DNA from 2 places in the Paenibacillus sp. FSL R7-0302 genome. Region 1 is predicted to be linked to the other one. Evidence: riboswitches for the same ligand, from Rfam matches in the RefSeq annotation. Region 1 holds a riboswitch; the other holds the start of a gene.

Region 1 (7,974 bases):
CTTCAATCCAAAGGCGGCAATCACCCGTCCTGAGGCTGCTTCCATCGCCGGAAATGCCATGAATTATTTGAAGGCCCATCCGGCACCCGGTGCTGTAAGCAAGACAATCACCGCAACCGAGGCCGTCCAGTTCATCAAGGATGCTGCCGGGCCTGAGGTGAATCTTCAGATCAAAATCGATCCGAATATGAGCGTAACCCGAGAATCGTTCACGTATCTGCTCATCAACACGCTCCAGACCAGCGGCCAACTGCCGATGATCAAGCTGATCCCGGTGGAGATCAAGGATAACGACAAGATCAATATCCTGAACTCAGGAGCCATTCAGACCGCGCTTGCCCTCAACATCGTGAAGCTGGATCAAGATGGAAGCTTCCGTCCGCAGGACGGGGTCACCAGTGCTGACGCAGCGGCAATGGTCAGCCAGGTGAAGGCCATCCTGAGCGGAAAGTCTGCGAAGTAAGCAACATATGTCATTTATCTTACCCCTTCTGCGAACATGCGGGAGGGGTTTGTGCTGTGTTCTACAGCATCAGCACCATCAGATCCTCGTCCAGATACTCGCTGCCAAGCTTCATCGCCCTTGGCTCTGTGCCGTAGCAGACGAATCCAAGGGATTCGTAGAGCCTTTTGGCCGGAGCGTTATTGGAGGTTACGGTCAGCGTAAGCTGCTCCAGCCCCGGTGCGGCCTTTGCCTGTGCAATCAGCTCCAGCATCAGCGCGCGGCCCACGCCATGTTTGCGGGCAGCCGGATCTACATATACTGCATAGACATTAGCTTTGTGCTGAATCTTGGGCCTGCTCTCCCGGAACAAGGTAGCCATTCCCGCCAGCCTCTGCTCCCCCTCCAAGAAGGCGCCCAGGGTGAAATGCTCATCGGAGGAATCCAGCCTAATCCGGGTAGTCTCGATAGACAGCTTCGCTTCCGATTCATAAGAGCTAAGGAAAGCTTCCGGGTGCAGCTGCAGCGACTGCAAACGAAGCGCACGATAGCTTTCGGCGTCCGGGGGGGCCAGTGTTCTGATGTACATTTCCTTCCTCCCTTACAATATGTATTCAATAAATTGACAAAAGGCTAATATTTGGTTATATTTAGGTTTGTAAAATTATATTTTGCGCAATGTAAATTCCTATCACTTGAAAAGAGGGACTTCTTATGATGACTGTAAGTTTAATTCTTGTTGCCTTAGTAGCACTTGAGCATGTGTACATACTTGTACTGGAGATGTTCCTGTGGACCACCCCGAGAGCACAGAAGGCGTTCGGATTGACCCCTGCCTTCGCACAGGAGACGAAATCGCTGGCAGCCAATCAGGGCTTATATAACGGCTTCCTGGCAGCCGGTCTAATCTGGGGGCTGCTGCATCCAAGCGCGGACTTCGGGTACCAGCTGCAATTGTTCTTCCTGATCTGTGTGGCGGTTGCGGCCATCTATGGCGGACTCACTTCCAAGAGATCTATCCTGCTGATGCAAGGCCTCCCCGCCTTTCTGGCGCTGGCGGCCACATTGATCGCACACCTGTAAGCTTCACGGAGCGATGCAGGCAGCTTCCTCTCTGCTCAAGCCTTACAGCTTCTGCGCGAACTCGTTCAACTGCTCAGACATCGCCCGGATCTCCTCAATGAAGCTGGACATCTCTTGCGTTGAAGCTGCCTGCTCTTGTCCCACTGAGGCAATCTGACCGATGGATTGGCCGATTCCCTTCATCGCTGCCTGGATCTCCCGCAGGGTGTCCCGTATCCGCTGCGCGGATTGCTCGGTCTCCTGTGAGAACTTGCGGATTTCTCTGGCGACAATGTCGAAGCCCCGGCCCCTCTCTCCGGCATGGGCGGCCTCAATGGCCGCATTAATTCCAAGCAGATGCGTCTGGTCGGCAACCTTCCTCAGAACGGCCAGCACTTCACTACTTTTGTGGACACTATGGGCTGTCGACTCTGACTGGACCAGCAGCTTCTGAGAGAAGCCGGCCAGCTGGTTAGACCCGCCCGCTACCTGCATGATCCGCGCATTAGCCTGATTCAGGGACAGTGCCATCCGGTCGGCAATTTCCCGCAGCTCGGTCTGTCTGCGTACCTGAATGCAGACCGCCCCACAGACACGTTCATCCTCTCCATGTACCGGAAGGACCGTACCCACAAATTCGTATCCATAATACTCTTTGGGAACGTTGGCCCTTGAGTATTTATCATTTTTTAGTGCGTGATACAGAGGTTCGTCCGCGTGAATAATCTGCCCGGCGCGAATCCCCAGATCGATGGAATCGCCGGGGTAATAGGCAAGGAACTTCACGGTATCACAGACAGCAATCGATATATCATATGGAAAGGCAGCTTTCAGAATCGGTGCCAGATTCACTATATCTTCAAGAGAGCGGACGATGTTTTTCATAGGTGTGAGTCTCCTTTTAGTCAGGTGGCTTCAGGGTACAGCGAAATCAAGAGTTAAGTTCGACATTTTATGACAAACCTCCTTTAATCAAAAATGAATAATTAAAAATTGATTTTCTCCGCCTACTTGCTGGCGTGCCCAGTGTGGGCGGTTTTTCGACCACATCTGGCCCGCGCGCCTTCGGCGTACCTAGTGTGGGCGGTTTTTCAACCAAAAAAAGCCGAAGCCCGTCAGTCTTTTGCTGACAGGCTTCGGCTTTCCTTCGCTCATTGCGGCTTAACTCTATTGTACTCCTGCCGCTATTGCATCCTTCAACCGGTCCAGCTGCAGCAAGTGATGGCGGTAGTGCATCTCGATCAGCAGATACCATTCTGCCGCAGACAAGGGGCCGAACCGGGGATGAGGGACGGTACTGTGCTCAGGTGCCTGCGCAAGCTTCGGCAAGGTCTCCCGCATCCGTTCAACCACCGTGTTCAGGCCCTGGATCAACTGCTCCTTGCTCTCCGGCTGCACCGGCGTATACTGCGGTGACGGCGGAACATGAACACGTACAGGCGGGAAGCTGCCCCCGGCAAAAATTGCTTTACCCTCCGGGGTCATCTCTGCTTCATTCCCCGCCGCTTCCCCGTTCCCGGCCAGACACTGATCGATATTACGGAGCTGCATGTACAGCGCCGACTGTATCAAATGCTGGACCATCTGCCCGAGCGACCACTCTCCCTCACCAGGCTGCCGCAGCAGTTGCTCCATACTGAAGGTATCTAATTCCATAAGATAGTGATTCGCAGTCTTCTCAAAATGCTCTAAAGCTTCTATAAGATTCTTATTCATAATATTCAGGCAGCTCCTTTATTCCTCGGTCTGCCCTGAATATACACAACCGCTCCTGACAACGTTATGTCAGTAGCGTTCCAGCATTCTCGCCGCTTCGGCCCGCACAAGCTTCCGCAAGGCTTCCGGCTCCAGGACAACCGCCCCCGATCCCCAGCCAAGCACCCATTGCAGCAGGTCCTCGGGCTGGCGCACGCGGAAGGTCATAAGCCTGCCGTCTGCCCGGTCCTCCACTTCCTCCAGATAAAAGTTCCCGGATTCAGCCGCCTTGCCCGCTATCTCCGGCTGAACCAAAATGCACACGCGTACATGGCGGTCATCCTCCGGCTGGTACTCGTGCAGATCAAAATCCGCAGGTGCTTCGAACCGGTCATCCAGAATGGTAAGCCCGCTCATTCTGGATAAGCGGAAATGACGGATCTCCTGCCGCAGCCCGCACCAGGCCACCAAGGTCCATGCGCCTCTGTTCAGGACAAGTCCATACGGCGAGGCGGTTCGGACACTGCGGTGACTTCCGTCAGCTTCCTGTCTGCCCTTTGTATACCCGAAGCTGATCTTCCGCTGCTCCAGAATCGCGCGTCGGATCTGCTCCATGTACTCCTTCTCCTGTCCTTGCAGCCTATCTTTACGGGTACTCAGCAGCCGGATGCTCTGGCGGATGCGGGCGGCATTCTCCTTGACATCATCCGGCAGAACCGCTTCAATCTTCCGGCCTGCTGCGGAGGCCTGGTGACCATACTGAGTGTCGAACCGCTGCTCCACGAAATCCGTTCCGATCAGCAGGGTCACTGCCTCCTCGGCCGTGAAGCTGACCGGGGGCAGGAAATACCCTTTTACCAGTGAATATCCCTGACCCGTAGCTCCTACCACTGGCACTCCGGCTTCACTAAGCGCCTGGATATCGCGGTAGATGGTTCTTACACTCGTCTCGAAGACGGACGCCAGATCCTCTGCCCGTACGACCCCTTTGCGCTGCAGCTCCAGTACGATGGCTAACATGCGGTCTGTCTTGTTCATGCGGCGGCTGCACCCTCTTCATCCTGAAATCAGTTTATGTATTGATTATACTGATTTCCTGTTCACTTTTCTCCTTACGGCTTCGAATGGAATACAGAACGAACAGCAGGATGAACCAGAGCGGGGTGAACAGCAGCGCTGGACGGGTCTCATCGGCAAAGAGCATGATGATCAGAATGGTGGCGAACAGCGCCAGGACAGCATAGTTAATTACCGGGGTGAACGGCGCTTTGAATTTGGAAGCGGCATGTAAGTCCGGGCGGTTCCTTTTATACTTGATATGACAGACCAGCACAACGCCCCAGACCCAGATGAAGCAAATGGCACTGATCGTAGTCACGATGCCGAAGGCCTGACCCGGAATAAGCTTGCTGAGCAGTGCCCCGGCAGAGATCACTATAGTAGAAATGAATAGGGAATTCGCAGGTACATGATTCCGGTTCAGCTTACCGAGCTGAGGGGAGGCCTGATTCCGTCTGCTCAGATTGTAGAGAATCCGGCTGGTCGAGAACATCCCGCTGTTGCAGGCAGAGGCCGCCGAGGTCAGCACAACGAAGTTGATAATGCCCGCAGCGACGGGAATGCCGACCAGACTGAAGGTGCGCACGAACGGACTTTCAGACGCGCTAAGCTGGGTCCAGGGATTAATGCACAGCAGCACGAAGAGCGCGCCGACATAGAAGAAGAGAATCCGCAGCGGAATTTTGTTGATCGCGGACGGGATGTTTTTCTCAGGATTAGCCGTCTCCGCTGCCGATACCCCCACCAGCTCCACGCCGACATAGGCGAATACCACCATCTGGAAGGAGAACAGGAAGCCCTTCACCCCGTTCGGGAACACGCCCCCGTGCTCCCAGAGATTGCGGACCGACACTGAGCCTGCATCCGTCTTGAACTGGGTCACCAGCAGGACAATCCCCAGGCCGATCAGAGCCAGAATCGTAACCACCTTGATCAGAGCAAACCAGAATTCGAGTTCGCCGAAGCTTTTGACCGTGAGCAGATTGAGCCCGAGCAGAATGATCAGGCAGATCACGGCCGGCACCCACTGCGGAATATCGAACCAGTACTGCACATAGACACCCACCGCAATCACATCGGCCATCGCCGTCATAATCCAGCAGAACCAGTAGGTCCAGCCTGTAATGAAGGCCGCGCGCGGCCCCAAGTAATCCTCAGCAATGTCTGTAAAAGACTGATACCCCGCCTTCGAGAGCAGCAGCTCCCCCAGCGCCCGCATCACAAAAAACACGGCAATCCCCACGATCAGATACGTGAGCATAATGGAAGGCCCGGCCTGCTGAATCGCCTTGCCTGAGCCCAGGAATAATCCTGTGCCGATCGTACCTCCGATGGCGATTAGCTGAACATGCCGGTTCGCAAGCTCTCTTTTTAATTCTGTCTGTGCCATACCTGTTTCCCCCTTAATGAATTCAACGCTGTAAATAACGCAAAAAGGAGACTGGATGTCATCCAATCTCCCGGTTCATAAGAAGTTCCAAATAAGCTTCTGCAGCAGCGGCTAATCCGCACGGCAAAAAACAAATCCGGTACTCTTCTGTCCTTTTGCCTGAGATTGTGAACCCTTCGGCGCTGCGGTTCCCCGCAGTCTCTCCAGAAGCTGCTCCAGCTATAGTGTGATCCATAGCCTTCATAGCTTGCGAATATTTAATTATTTGAAGCTGACTTCATGTAAATATTTTTCAATTCTATGCACAGTCCAGACTTCTGTCAATATCATTTGTTACTCTCTTGGTCATCGCCGGGTGTCCTGCACTGCTTCATTGCAAGTTATTTAACCGTAATTTTGGTTTCCAGGTCTTTATAATAAGTTTTAGCCCACTGGCCCTGCTTGTCTTTGAACATCTTCCCGCTGGAATCTTTGGAATACGTAAAAGGCTTAACGCTAATGGACTTCGGAACGGCTGGGAATGCACTATAGTTCTGTTCCTCGGTACCGCTTGTCCGGACTTTCTCAAACGGCTTGCCCCATGGCGAAATCACATTTCCTTTCTCGTCCACAAGGTCATATAACATTCTTTCCGGGTTGTTCACCTTGGACTTGGCCGCTGCCGGAACTTCCCCCTTAAAGGTCACCTGCAGAGACATCGTTAACGCGGTCATCTCGAAGGAATTCACCGTATAATTGAATTTGTTGTTCTTCTTGGAGACGCCCGGCTTCAGGCTTAACAGGGTCCCCAGCTTGTTCACTTGAACTTTGAAAATAAACGGCTCCTTCACCCCGTTGGCGTATGCCTTCAGCGTCAGGTCGAATTTGTCCGGGATTTGCTGCTTCATGGCTCCCTTACTCAAATAGATCAAGGCTGTGTCCGTATCTTCCAAATTGGGAATGATGGAAGTATCAAACAGCAGCTTTTTCCCATTGATTAACACGTCCACATTCCTGGTCTGGTCCATGAAAGAACCGTTCTTGTCCACCGTCCCTCCCTCCTGCCGGATGCCTGCGATAAGTTGATTACTGTCATAGATCAGATCGGTTAGAGTCAGGGTCACCCCTTCCTGGGTCACGGCCTGATTCGGGGCAGCAGCAAGCCCTTTCTGGAAAATAGCCTTCAGAGTGGCGTTGTCGCTGGCCGCGAACGCGCTGTCAGCCTTAGCATCCTTGTTGACATTGGCTGCCGCCGCTACGGGTACAGTGAATCCCCCGCCGACAACTGTCCCTCCGAGTACAGCGGTTACTGCTGTTGCTATAATTGCTTTCTTCATCGTATTTAAGCTGATCGTGTACATAGTTTCTCTCCTTTGCTTATTAAGAATATACAGGTATAACGTTCACCTGCTGCTATTTTGTGACAGGAGCGCAGAATAACCTCCTACTTGCACAAAGTCATTTTTGAATAAACAGGGTCATTTGCAAGAGAGAATTCGGTTCAACCGCTCTAATATAATAAATTCATCCAGAACAAGTAGAGTGAGGTTAGAACTTATGGCAAATCCCGCACCACAAGCTATGAACACCAAGTTAGCGACACCGCCCCAGGGCCGTTTCGGCCGTCTGCTGCACAATATCGTGCGATACCGGGTGCTGCTGCTGATGCTGCTGCCCACATCGATTATTTTTTTCATCAACTGCTATATTCCAATGTTCGGATTATTCATTGCCTTCAAGAACATCAACTACGTGGACGGCATTATGGGCAGTCCCTGGGCCGGGCTCGACAACTTCCGGTTCCTGTTCGCCACCTCTGACGCCCTGCGCGTGACCATCAACACCGTGGGCTACAATGTGGTCTTCATTATCTCAGGCCTCATTCTCTCCGTCTCGCTGGCGATTGCGATCAATGAGGTGCGTAACAAGCTGGCCTCGAAGTTCTTCCAGACCGTCATGATTATGCCGAACTTCCTGTCCATGGTCGTGGTCAGCTTCATCGTCTATGCCTTCCTGCACCCGGAGTACGGCTTCCTGGTCAAGCATATTCTGCCAATGTTCGGCTACTCCTCAGTGAATGCCTATATGCATCCTAACGCATGGCCTTACATTCTGTGGATCACCAAAATGTGGCACTCCATCGGGATCGGCAGTGTCATCTACCTTGCAGCCATCACCGGCATCAGCGAAGAGCTGTACGAAGCTGCGGTGATGGACGGCGCCAGCAAATGGCAGCAGATCACCAAGATTACCCTGCCGCTGCTCACGCCGATCATGGTCATTCTCACGATTCTTAACATGGGCGGCATCTTCCGCTCTGACTTCGGGCTGTTCTACCATGTGACCC
Region 2 (7,974 bases), 460 kb from region 1:
CTCAGCCCTTTGGCTTCAATCATACTCAAGCTTAACCCTCCTGTTCATTGCTCTGAAAGCGTTACCGCAGATGCCTGCGGAGAAAACTTCTGAATCCTCAGCGGTCTGACAGACGTAAGAGTAAATATATCACTGAGCAGATGTCGAAAACTATCAGTTTAAGTCGATTTTGCAAAAAAAAGCGGCAACCCCGTATAGCCTACACCAGCCGGGAGTTGCCGCTACGCTTAAGGAGAGTCTGGACGGCGAACCCTACCAGCAGGGGAAGCGCCAGCTGAACCTCGAGTCTCCAGTCTACAGCATACAGGTCTACGAGATTAATCTGCTTCAACAATACATAGGTCACGTTGTATAAGAGGAATGAACAGCTGAAGGTGAGCAGAGGGATAAGATATAATGTCCTTTTGTTCTGCAGCAGCCGGTATCCCGCAAGGGTTAAGAGGGTATAGCTGGCCATGATGAGCAGGGCATAATTACTGCCGAAGCGCAGGAATGACACCATGGCAGTAGCCAGATTAAGAGCAGCCGATAGATAGCCGATGCGAAGCATGTCGAACCTCCCGGAATGATGTAGAAATATAGGATGAACAGATTTCTACATTTTACAGCGCTAACGCGGGGATTTACAGATCCAATACTGAATGTTCATTATTCCGTAATTGTATGTTATAATGCTTTCTTTTAAAATTGATTATATAGGAATTGGTAAAAATGGAGGGATCGTTTGTGAGAGTCTTTAATCAATCAAGAGCATGGAGTATGCCTGGGGATTTAGAAGCAAGCGAACTTGAAGCCTTCCGGCCTCTGGGTGAACCCCAACTTGATGTCCAGAGCGGAATGTCCGTGGCGGGTTCTTCTGAAGAATCCAGGGAGCATATCTATCATAGAGCTATGATTGCTTCCATCCGCAGTGAAATGAACAAATTAAGCCAGCTGCTCTCCATTCCTTATGTGGTGTTCCTGACGGACAAGGCGGGGACCATTCTGGAGCTGGTCTATTCTTCTTCGGAGACGCAGGCCGAGATGGAGCAGGCGGAGCTGCGTCCGGGGGTCAGCTTAAGCAGGCAGCAGGCGGGAATGAATGCTGTATCGCTGGCGATGGAGATGAACTGCATCGGAGTGGTGCGGGGGACGGAACATACGGATCAGACCTTCCGCGACTGGAACTGTGTATGCGCTCCCTTGCAGGATCATGATACCGTTTACGGATATGTTGATATTTCTTTTAATAGAGGAGAGCCTATTGAATTCGCCATTCCCTTCGTGCAGCAGATTGCTGAGAATATCATGGAGAAGTGGATGGAGAAGAACCCGGAGATGCAGCAGTACCGGCTTGAATCCACATTGCTGGAGTATAAGCTGACCGCGCGGGAGCAGGAGGTAGCCAGGCTGTGGCTGCTGGAGAAGAGTGCGCTGCATATCGGAAGCGATCTGGGGATCAGTGAAGGCACCGTGCGCAATATGCTGAAGAGCATCTATAGTAAAATGCGGGTGAATGACCGCTTCCAATTCGTGAAGCGGCTTACGCCGTAGCCGGGGAAATCTGCATCAGGTACATATATCAAATAGCCGGGCAGCGATACCAATGTATCCCTGACCCGGCTATTTGGTGTACCATCTAAGTCCGGCTTCTCTGGCAGAAGGTTAACCGCAGGAGCAGTTGAGTACCGGCTTACGCGCGGCCTGTGTCTCATCCAGGCGGCTGATTTCAGTCGTATGCGGTGCATTAATGACAATCTCAGGCGTCTCCTCGGCTTCCTTGACGATTCGGATCATGGTCTCAATGAAGCCGTCGAGCGTCTCCTTGCTCTCGGTCTCGGTCGGCTCAATCATCATACATTCCTCTACCGTCAGCGGGAAGTAGACGGTTGGCGGATGATAGCCGAAGTCAAGCAGCCGTTTGGCTACATCCAGCGTGCGCACACCGTATTGCTTAAGGTTCTTGCCGGACATCACGAATTCATGCTTGCAGACCCCCGGAAAGGGAATCTCGAAGTAAGGAGCCAGCCGGTGCATCATATAGTTGGCGTTCAGCACAGCGTTCTCGGACACCTCACGCAGGCCGTCGGGACCGTAGGTGCGGATATAGGCATATGCACGGACGAGAATCCCGAAGTTGCCGTAAAAGGCTTTGACGCGGCCGATCGATTCCGGCCCGCCGCAGTCCAGCGTGAAGCTGCCGTCTTCGTTCTGGGCCACCGTAGGCTGCGGCAGGAATGGAATCAGCTTCGCCTTCACGCCGACCGGTCCGGCTCCCGGCCCGCCGCCGCCGTGCGGCGTGCTCATCGTCTTGTGCAGGTTGAGATGCACCACATCGAAGCCCATATCGCCCGGGCGGGTAATGCCCATAATCGCGTTGGAGTTCGCTCCGTCATAATAGAGCAGGCCGCCCGCTTCATGGACAATTGCCGCGATCTCGACGATCTGCGTCTCGAAGAGTCCGAGGGTACTCGGGTTCGTGAGCATCAGCGCAGCGGTGTCGCTGCCGACCGCCGCCTTCAGCGCTTCGAGATCGACCATTCCCTTGTCGTTGGAGGGGATGGTCACGGTATCCAGTCCCGCTGCTGCGGCGCTCGCCGGGTTGGTCCCGTGCGAGGAATCCGGCACGATGACCTTGGTGCGGACCTCGCCGCGGCTCTCATGGTAGGCGCGGATCATCATCAGTCCGGTCCACTCGCCATGGGCGCCGGCAGCAGGCTGCAGGGATACGGCATCCATGCCGGTCAGGGCGGCCAGATCCTTTTGCAGCGTGTACATCAGTTCAAGCGCCCCCTGGATGCTCTCTTCCGGCTGATAGGGATGGATCTTAGAGAGTCCCGGGAAGCGGGCGACATCCTCGTTGATCTTGGGGTTGTATTTCATCGTGCAGGAGCCAAGCGGATAGAAGCCGTTATCGACTCCGAAGTTGCGGCGGGACAGGGCGGTATAGTGGCGGATGACATCCACTTCCGATACCTCCGGCAGTACGACCGGCTCACTGCGCAGCAGCCCTTCGGGAATGAGTGAGCCAAGGCCCTCGTCCTGCGGCACATCACACAGAGGCAGGGAGTAGGCCGAGCGGCCGGGACGGCTTAATTCAAAAATCAGACTTTGTTCCGGTTTCATACACAGCCCTCCAGTGCGCTTGCGAATTCGTCAATTTCGGTCTTGCTTCGTTTCTCCGTTACGGCCACCAGCATGTGTCCGGCCAGCTCGGGATAATCTCGGCTTAAGTCATAACCGCCCAGATAGCCTTCCTTCAGCAGCTTGGAGTTAATTGCACTCACACTGCTGCCCTCCGGGAGCTTCAGGACGAATTCATTGAAGAATGGGGCAGTGAAGACGCGCTCTGCGCCAGTGATTTCAGCCAGCCGCCCAGCGGCATAGTGGCTCTTTCGGATGTTCAGCTCACCCACCTCGCGCATGCCCTCCTTGCCCATCACGGACAGATAGACGGAAGCGCATAGCGCCAAGAGTGCCTGGTTGGAGCAGATATTCGAGGTCGCCTTCTCACGGCGGATATGCTGTTCGCGGGCTTGCAGCGTCAGCACGAAGCCGCGCTTGCCATTCCGGTCAACCGTCTGGCCGACGATCCGGCCCGGCATCCGGCGCATCAGCGGCTCGGCCACGGCGAAGAATCCGCAGGTGGGTCCACCGAGTGATGCGGCGATTCCCAGCGGCTGGGCGTCGCCGACTACGATGTCTGCGCCAAGCCTTCCCGGGGATTCCAGCACGCCGAGCGCAATCGGGTTCGCACTGACCACGAGCAGTCCCTTGACCGCGTGGATCAGCGGCTCGATCTGGCGCAGATCCTCAATACCGCCGAAGAAGTTCGGCGACTGAACCAGCACAGCGGCCGTATCGCTGTCAATGGCTTCGGCCAGCTTGGCGAGATCCGTTACCCCGTCTGCGTAGTCAATCTCTACAATTTGCAGGCCCCAGGCGTTGGCGGAGGTACGAAGCACCTGACGCGCTTCCGGGTGAACCGTACGGGAGACAATCAGCTTCTTGCGTTTGGTGGCGCCTGCGGCCAGCACAGCCGCTTCGGAGAAGGCGGTTGCGCCGTCATACATACTGGCATTGGCAACCTTCATTCCGGTCAGCTCACAGATATACGACTGGAATTCAAAGATCGCCTGAAGCTCCCCCTGACTGATTTCCGGCTGGTAAGGAGTGTAAGCAGTATAGAATTCCGAACGGGAAATCACATGGTTGATGACAACCGGAACATGGTGATCATACAATCCGGCGCCCAGGAAGCTGGTGTGCGTGTCGAAGTCGGCATTCTTGTCAGCCAGACCCTTCATATGGCGAAGCAGTGCGTATTCGTCCAGAGCGCCGGACATCGGCATCGTTCCCTGGTAGCGGACGGACTGCGGAATATCGGCGAACAGCTCGTCGATGGACTGGATGCCTACGGTTTCCATCATTTCTGCACGGTCTTGCTCAGTCATAGGCAGATAGCGGTGCTTCATTGCGGCTTCACTCCTTGGCTTCTTTTGTAGAATGGGGCTTTGATGACGGCAGCCTTAAGCTGCTTGCCGCGAATCTCCACATACACCTCTGTGCCGATCTCCGTATAGGCAGCATCCAGCAGGGCAAGTCCGAGATTCCGTTTCAGTGTCGGGGATTGGGTGCCAGTCGTTACTTCACCGATCTTGACTCCGTCCGCGTACACGGGGTAGTGGGAGCGGGGAATGCCGCGGTCGATCATCTCCAGGCCCACAAGACGCCGGGGCAGACCGGCTTCCTTTTGCTTCAGCAGGGCGTCACGGCCGATGAAATCCCCTGCATCCAGCTTCACGAAGAACTGGACACCGGCTTCAAGCGGCGTAATATCCGCCGACAGCTCCTGGCCGTACAGCGGCAGCTTGGCTTCGAAGCGGAGCGTATCGCGTGCGCCGAGTCCGGCGGGAGTCAGGCCATGGGGTGCGCCTGCGGCCAGCAGGCCGTTCCAGAGTGCTGCTGCTGTATCTGCGGGAGCATACAGTTCGAAGCCGTCCTCGCCAGTATATCCGGTACGGGAGAGCAGGACGGTGACGCCGCAGATTTCAGCGTGTTCGATGAAGTGGAACGGCTTAAGCTCTGTTAGAGACACCTGCGTGACCTTGGACAGAATCGTCTCTGCCAGCGGTCCCTGCAAAGCGAGCAGCAGCGTCTCATCCGAGATATTCTTCAGGGTGACACCGCTGAATTCAGCGGTAAGATGCTCCTGCAGCCACTGGAAGTCCTTGTCGATATTCGACGCATTGACGACAAGCATGTAACGCTCCTCACCCAGCCGGTATACGAGCAGATCGTCCACCACTCCGCCGCTTGGATAGAGCATGAGAGTATACTGCGCCGCGCCGTCTTTCAGGCGGCTGACATCATTCGTGGTCATTCTCTGGAGGAAGGCTTCGGCGCCCTCTCCGGTAACCATGAATTCCCCCATGTGGGAGACATCGAACAGTCCGGCCTGATTGCGGACGGCTTCATGCTCCTTCACGATGCCTGTGAACTGCACCGGCAGCTCCCAGCCGCCGAAATCAATACATCTGGACTCCGCATAAGCGGCATAGAGATCATAAAAAGGTGTTCTTCTCAAAGACTCCATCTCGTCACTCCCTTGGCTTTGATTACATACGAAAAAGGACAGGCGAAAGCCATTATGCACGCATGCATAAATGGACTTTCGCTCTGTCCTTTGTACCTGAGAGTTACCCTGCAGCTGTTGGTGCAGGTTTCCCCGTTGGTGATCCGTGAGCCTATGCTACAGGCCTGGATGCTCTCCAGAGATGCGTCCGGCAAAGGTCCTTTTGCCTGAGAGATTCACCCATCCCGGGCTTACTCCTTCGGCGCTGTCTTCCTGTGAGACAGTCTCTCCCTATGCCATCATTCGCAAACCATATGTTTTTCTACTGACTCCATTAAACCGGGTAACCCTCCGCCCTGTCAATCAAAAAACGTCAAAAAGTTGACAAATTTAATTTTACTGTCAGTTATATTGACATTAGGCAAGCCGATAACTTAGGCTATAACTAAATTTAGAACTCCAATTACGGAAAAGAGGCGGCTTGGACATGAGTGAAGTGCTTGACAACCTGCTATACAGCGAAGAGCATGAGTGGGCGCAGCAGGGCGAGGGACGCGTAGTACGTGTAGGGATTACGGATCATGCGCAGCATCTGCTCGGCGATATCGTGTTTGTAGAATTCCCGGAAGTCGGCGCGGCGATCTCCGCAGGCGACAGCGTGGGCAGTATCGAGTCCGTGAAGACGGTATCAGAACTATATTCACCCGTATCCGGTAAGGTGACCAAGATCAACGATGCGCTGGAGGCCAGCCCGGAGCTGATCAATGATCAGCCTTACGGAGACGGTTGGATTTTTGAGCTGGAGCTGGACGCAGAGTTCGCAGAGGCAGTAACCGGCCTGCTGGATGCGGCAGCGTACAAGGAACTGGTTGGGGAATAAGGCTTAGCTTATTTACGAAAGCGGCTGAATACGGCAGACTTCTCTTTATTACATTATATGTTACTAATGTGAGAGGTCTGCCTTTTTGCGTCTGTATATCATTCTGGATACCCGAGCAGACCCGGATACAGGCCCGGAGCCAGATGCCACAACAGGGGCAGAAGAGCCAGACCCGCAAGGGAAAATGCAGAGCACAACAGCAGGAAACGGTATCTTTTTCGCGGACGGGTGGCGGGCTTGAGCACGAAATAATACACTCCGGCTGAATAAAACGGGAAAAGCACGGCGGCAGACATCCCCATACAAACGATAAATGTAGCTTCCCCGGCAGAACTGGGGATCATGGCTTCCGGGTTATAGACCGGATTGACTTGTAAAAAGAGGAGAAGAAACGTCGAATACGCGCTCAGCAGAAGCAGGGGGAAACAGCGGATCCGCCCATTCCCGGACAAGCCGTAGAGCATCCACCAGACCCCGAACCAGGCCAGGGCGAAGATAGCTCCGGCAATAAGGTAATCAGCGCCAATGGCAATCAGCTTATCCAGCGGGTAGACGCGGGCCAGGTCTCCCCAGAAGTAGCGGGAGGAGAAGAACTGCATGAAGGCGGCAAAAAATCCGACGAAGAGGGTAAGTATCCCTTGGGCAATAATGATCATGATCAGCGAAACTGCCAGCCGCAAAAACCTTAAAAACCCTGCGGCCTCCGGCGCCGCTCTGTTTGTATCCTGCATAGCGGTCTATCTCCTTATATTAGCAAATGGATATATGCTTTTGCCGCCTGCCGGTATCTGAGCTGATTCGCTCGCGGTTACGTACTATTCTTCCTCCTGAAGCTGACGCAGCACAATGAGTTCGACCCGGCGATTCTTCTGTCTGCCTTCGGCGGTAGCATTATCATATGCAGGTCTGGTATCCGCGTAACCAGCGTACTGGAAGGAATCAGGGCTAAGGCCCTCGTTATCCAGGAAAAAGCGCAGCACAGATAATGCGCGGGCGCCGGACAGCTCCCAGTTATCCGTATATTCCGAAGCGGCGGTTACCGGAACATTGTCAGTGTGGCCTTCGATGCTGATGGTCGCGCCGATGCCGCGGAACAGGCCGGAGAGCTGGCGCAGGGCAGGGAGTGCAGGCGATTTCAGCTCAGCCTTACCCGCATCGAACAGGAAGCGGTCACTGAGCGTGATCGCAATGCCCTGCGGCTTATCGGCAACAAAAATCTGCTCACCCAGGTTATTCTCCTCCACGTATTGGGTGATAACCCCCATAAGCGCAGTCAGCTTCGCCTCCTGTTCCCGAAAAGCAAGCTCGCGCGCTGAAGGCTGGTGTGCAGCCCCATCTCCTTCTTGTCCGGCTGCAGGAGTATCTGCCCCGGCTCCATCCGTCCCGTCCGCATTCGCAGAATCTGTGGCCGAAGGACCGCCAGCCGTTCCGCCGTCTTCATTATGCCCCTTCGCGACGCCAGTCCCTGTGTTTCCCTGATTGCCCTCCAGCACGCCGCTTCCGCCCTCCAGTACTGTACTTCCGCTTTTGAAGGTATCCG

The links. A riboswitch is a leader RNA that binds a small molecule or an ion and turns the genes downstream of it on or off. The one in region 1 is predicted to bind glycine.
Region 2: it holds a riboswitch for glycine, as region 1 does, so the genes downstream of both, gcvT (glycine cleavage system aminomethyltransferase GcvT) here and MKY96_RS29900 (amino acid permease) in region 1, are expected to answer to the same signal.

What each region holds. Positions count from the first base shown of each region.
Region 1 is NZ_JBBOWB010000002.1:925,720-933,693, reverse strand. It holds gene MKY96_RS29930 (S-layer homology domain-containing protein) at 1-463, shown strand, start outside; gene MKY96_RS29925 (GNAT family N-acetyltransferase) at 525-1,031, opposite strand; gene MKY96_RS29920 (DUF1304 domain-containing protein) at 1,157-1,525, shown strand; gene MKY96_RS29915 (methyl-accepting chemotaxis protein) at 1,568-2,389, opposite strand; gene MKY96_RS29910 (DinB family protein) at 2,672-3,220, opposite strand; gene MKY96_RS29905 (helix-turn-helix transcriptional regulator) at 3,290-4,237, opposite strand; gene MKY96_RS29900 (amino acid permease) at 4,272-5,648, opposite strand; glycine riboswitch at 5,786-5,865, opposite strand; gene MKY96_RS29895 (DUF5643 domain-containing protein) at 6,029-6,964, opposite strand; gene MKY96_RS29890 (ABC transporter permease) at 7,209-7,974, shown strand, end outside.
Region 2 is NZ_JBBOWB010000002.1:1,384,616-1,392,589, forward strand. It holds gene MKY96_RS31825 (ABC transporter ATP-binding protein) at 1-23, opposite strand, end outside; gene MKY96_RS31830 (hypothetical protein) at 200-550, opposite strand; gene MKY96_RS31835 (LuxR C-terminal-related transcriptional regulator) at 760-1,533, shown strand; gene gcvPB (aminomethyl-transferring glycine dehydrogenase subunit GcvPB) at 1,645-3,105, opposite strand; gene gcvPA (aminomethyl-transferring glycine dehydrogenase subunit GcvPA) at 3,102-4,454, opposite strand; gene gcvT (glycine cleavage system aminomethyltransferase GcvT) at 4,451-5,575, opposite strand; glycine riboswitch at 5,657-5,756, opposite strand; glycine riboswitch at 5,760-5,857, opposite strand; gene gcvH (glycine cleavage system protein GcvH) at 6,042-6,434, shown strand; gene MKY96_RS31860 (hypothetical protein) at 6,533-7,165, opposite strand; gene MKY96_RS31865 (flagellar motor protein MotB) at 7,250-7,974, opposite strand, start outside.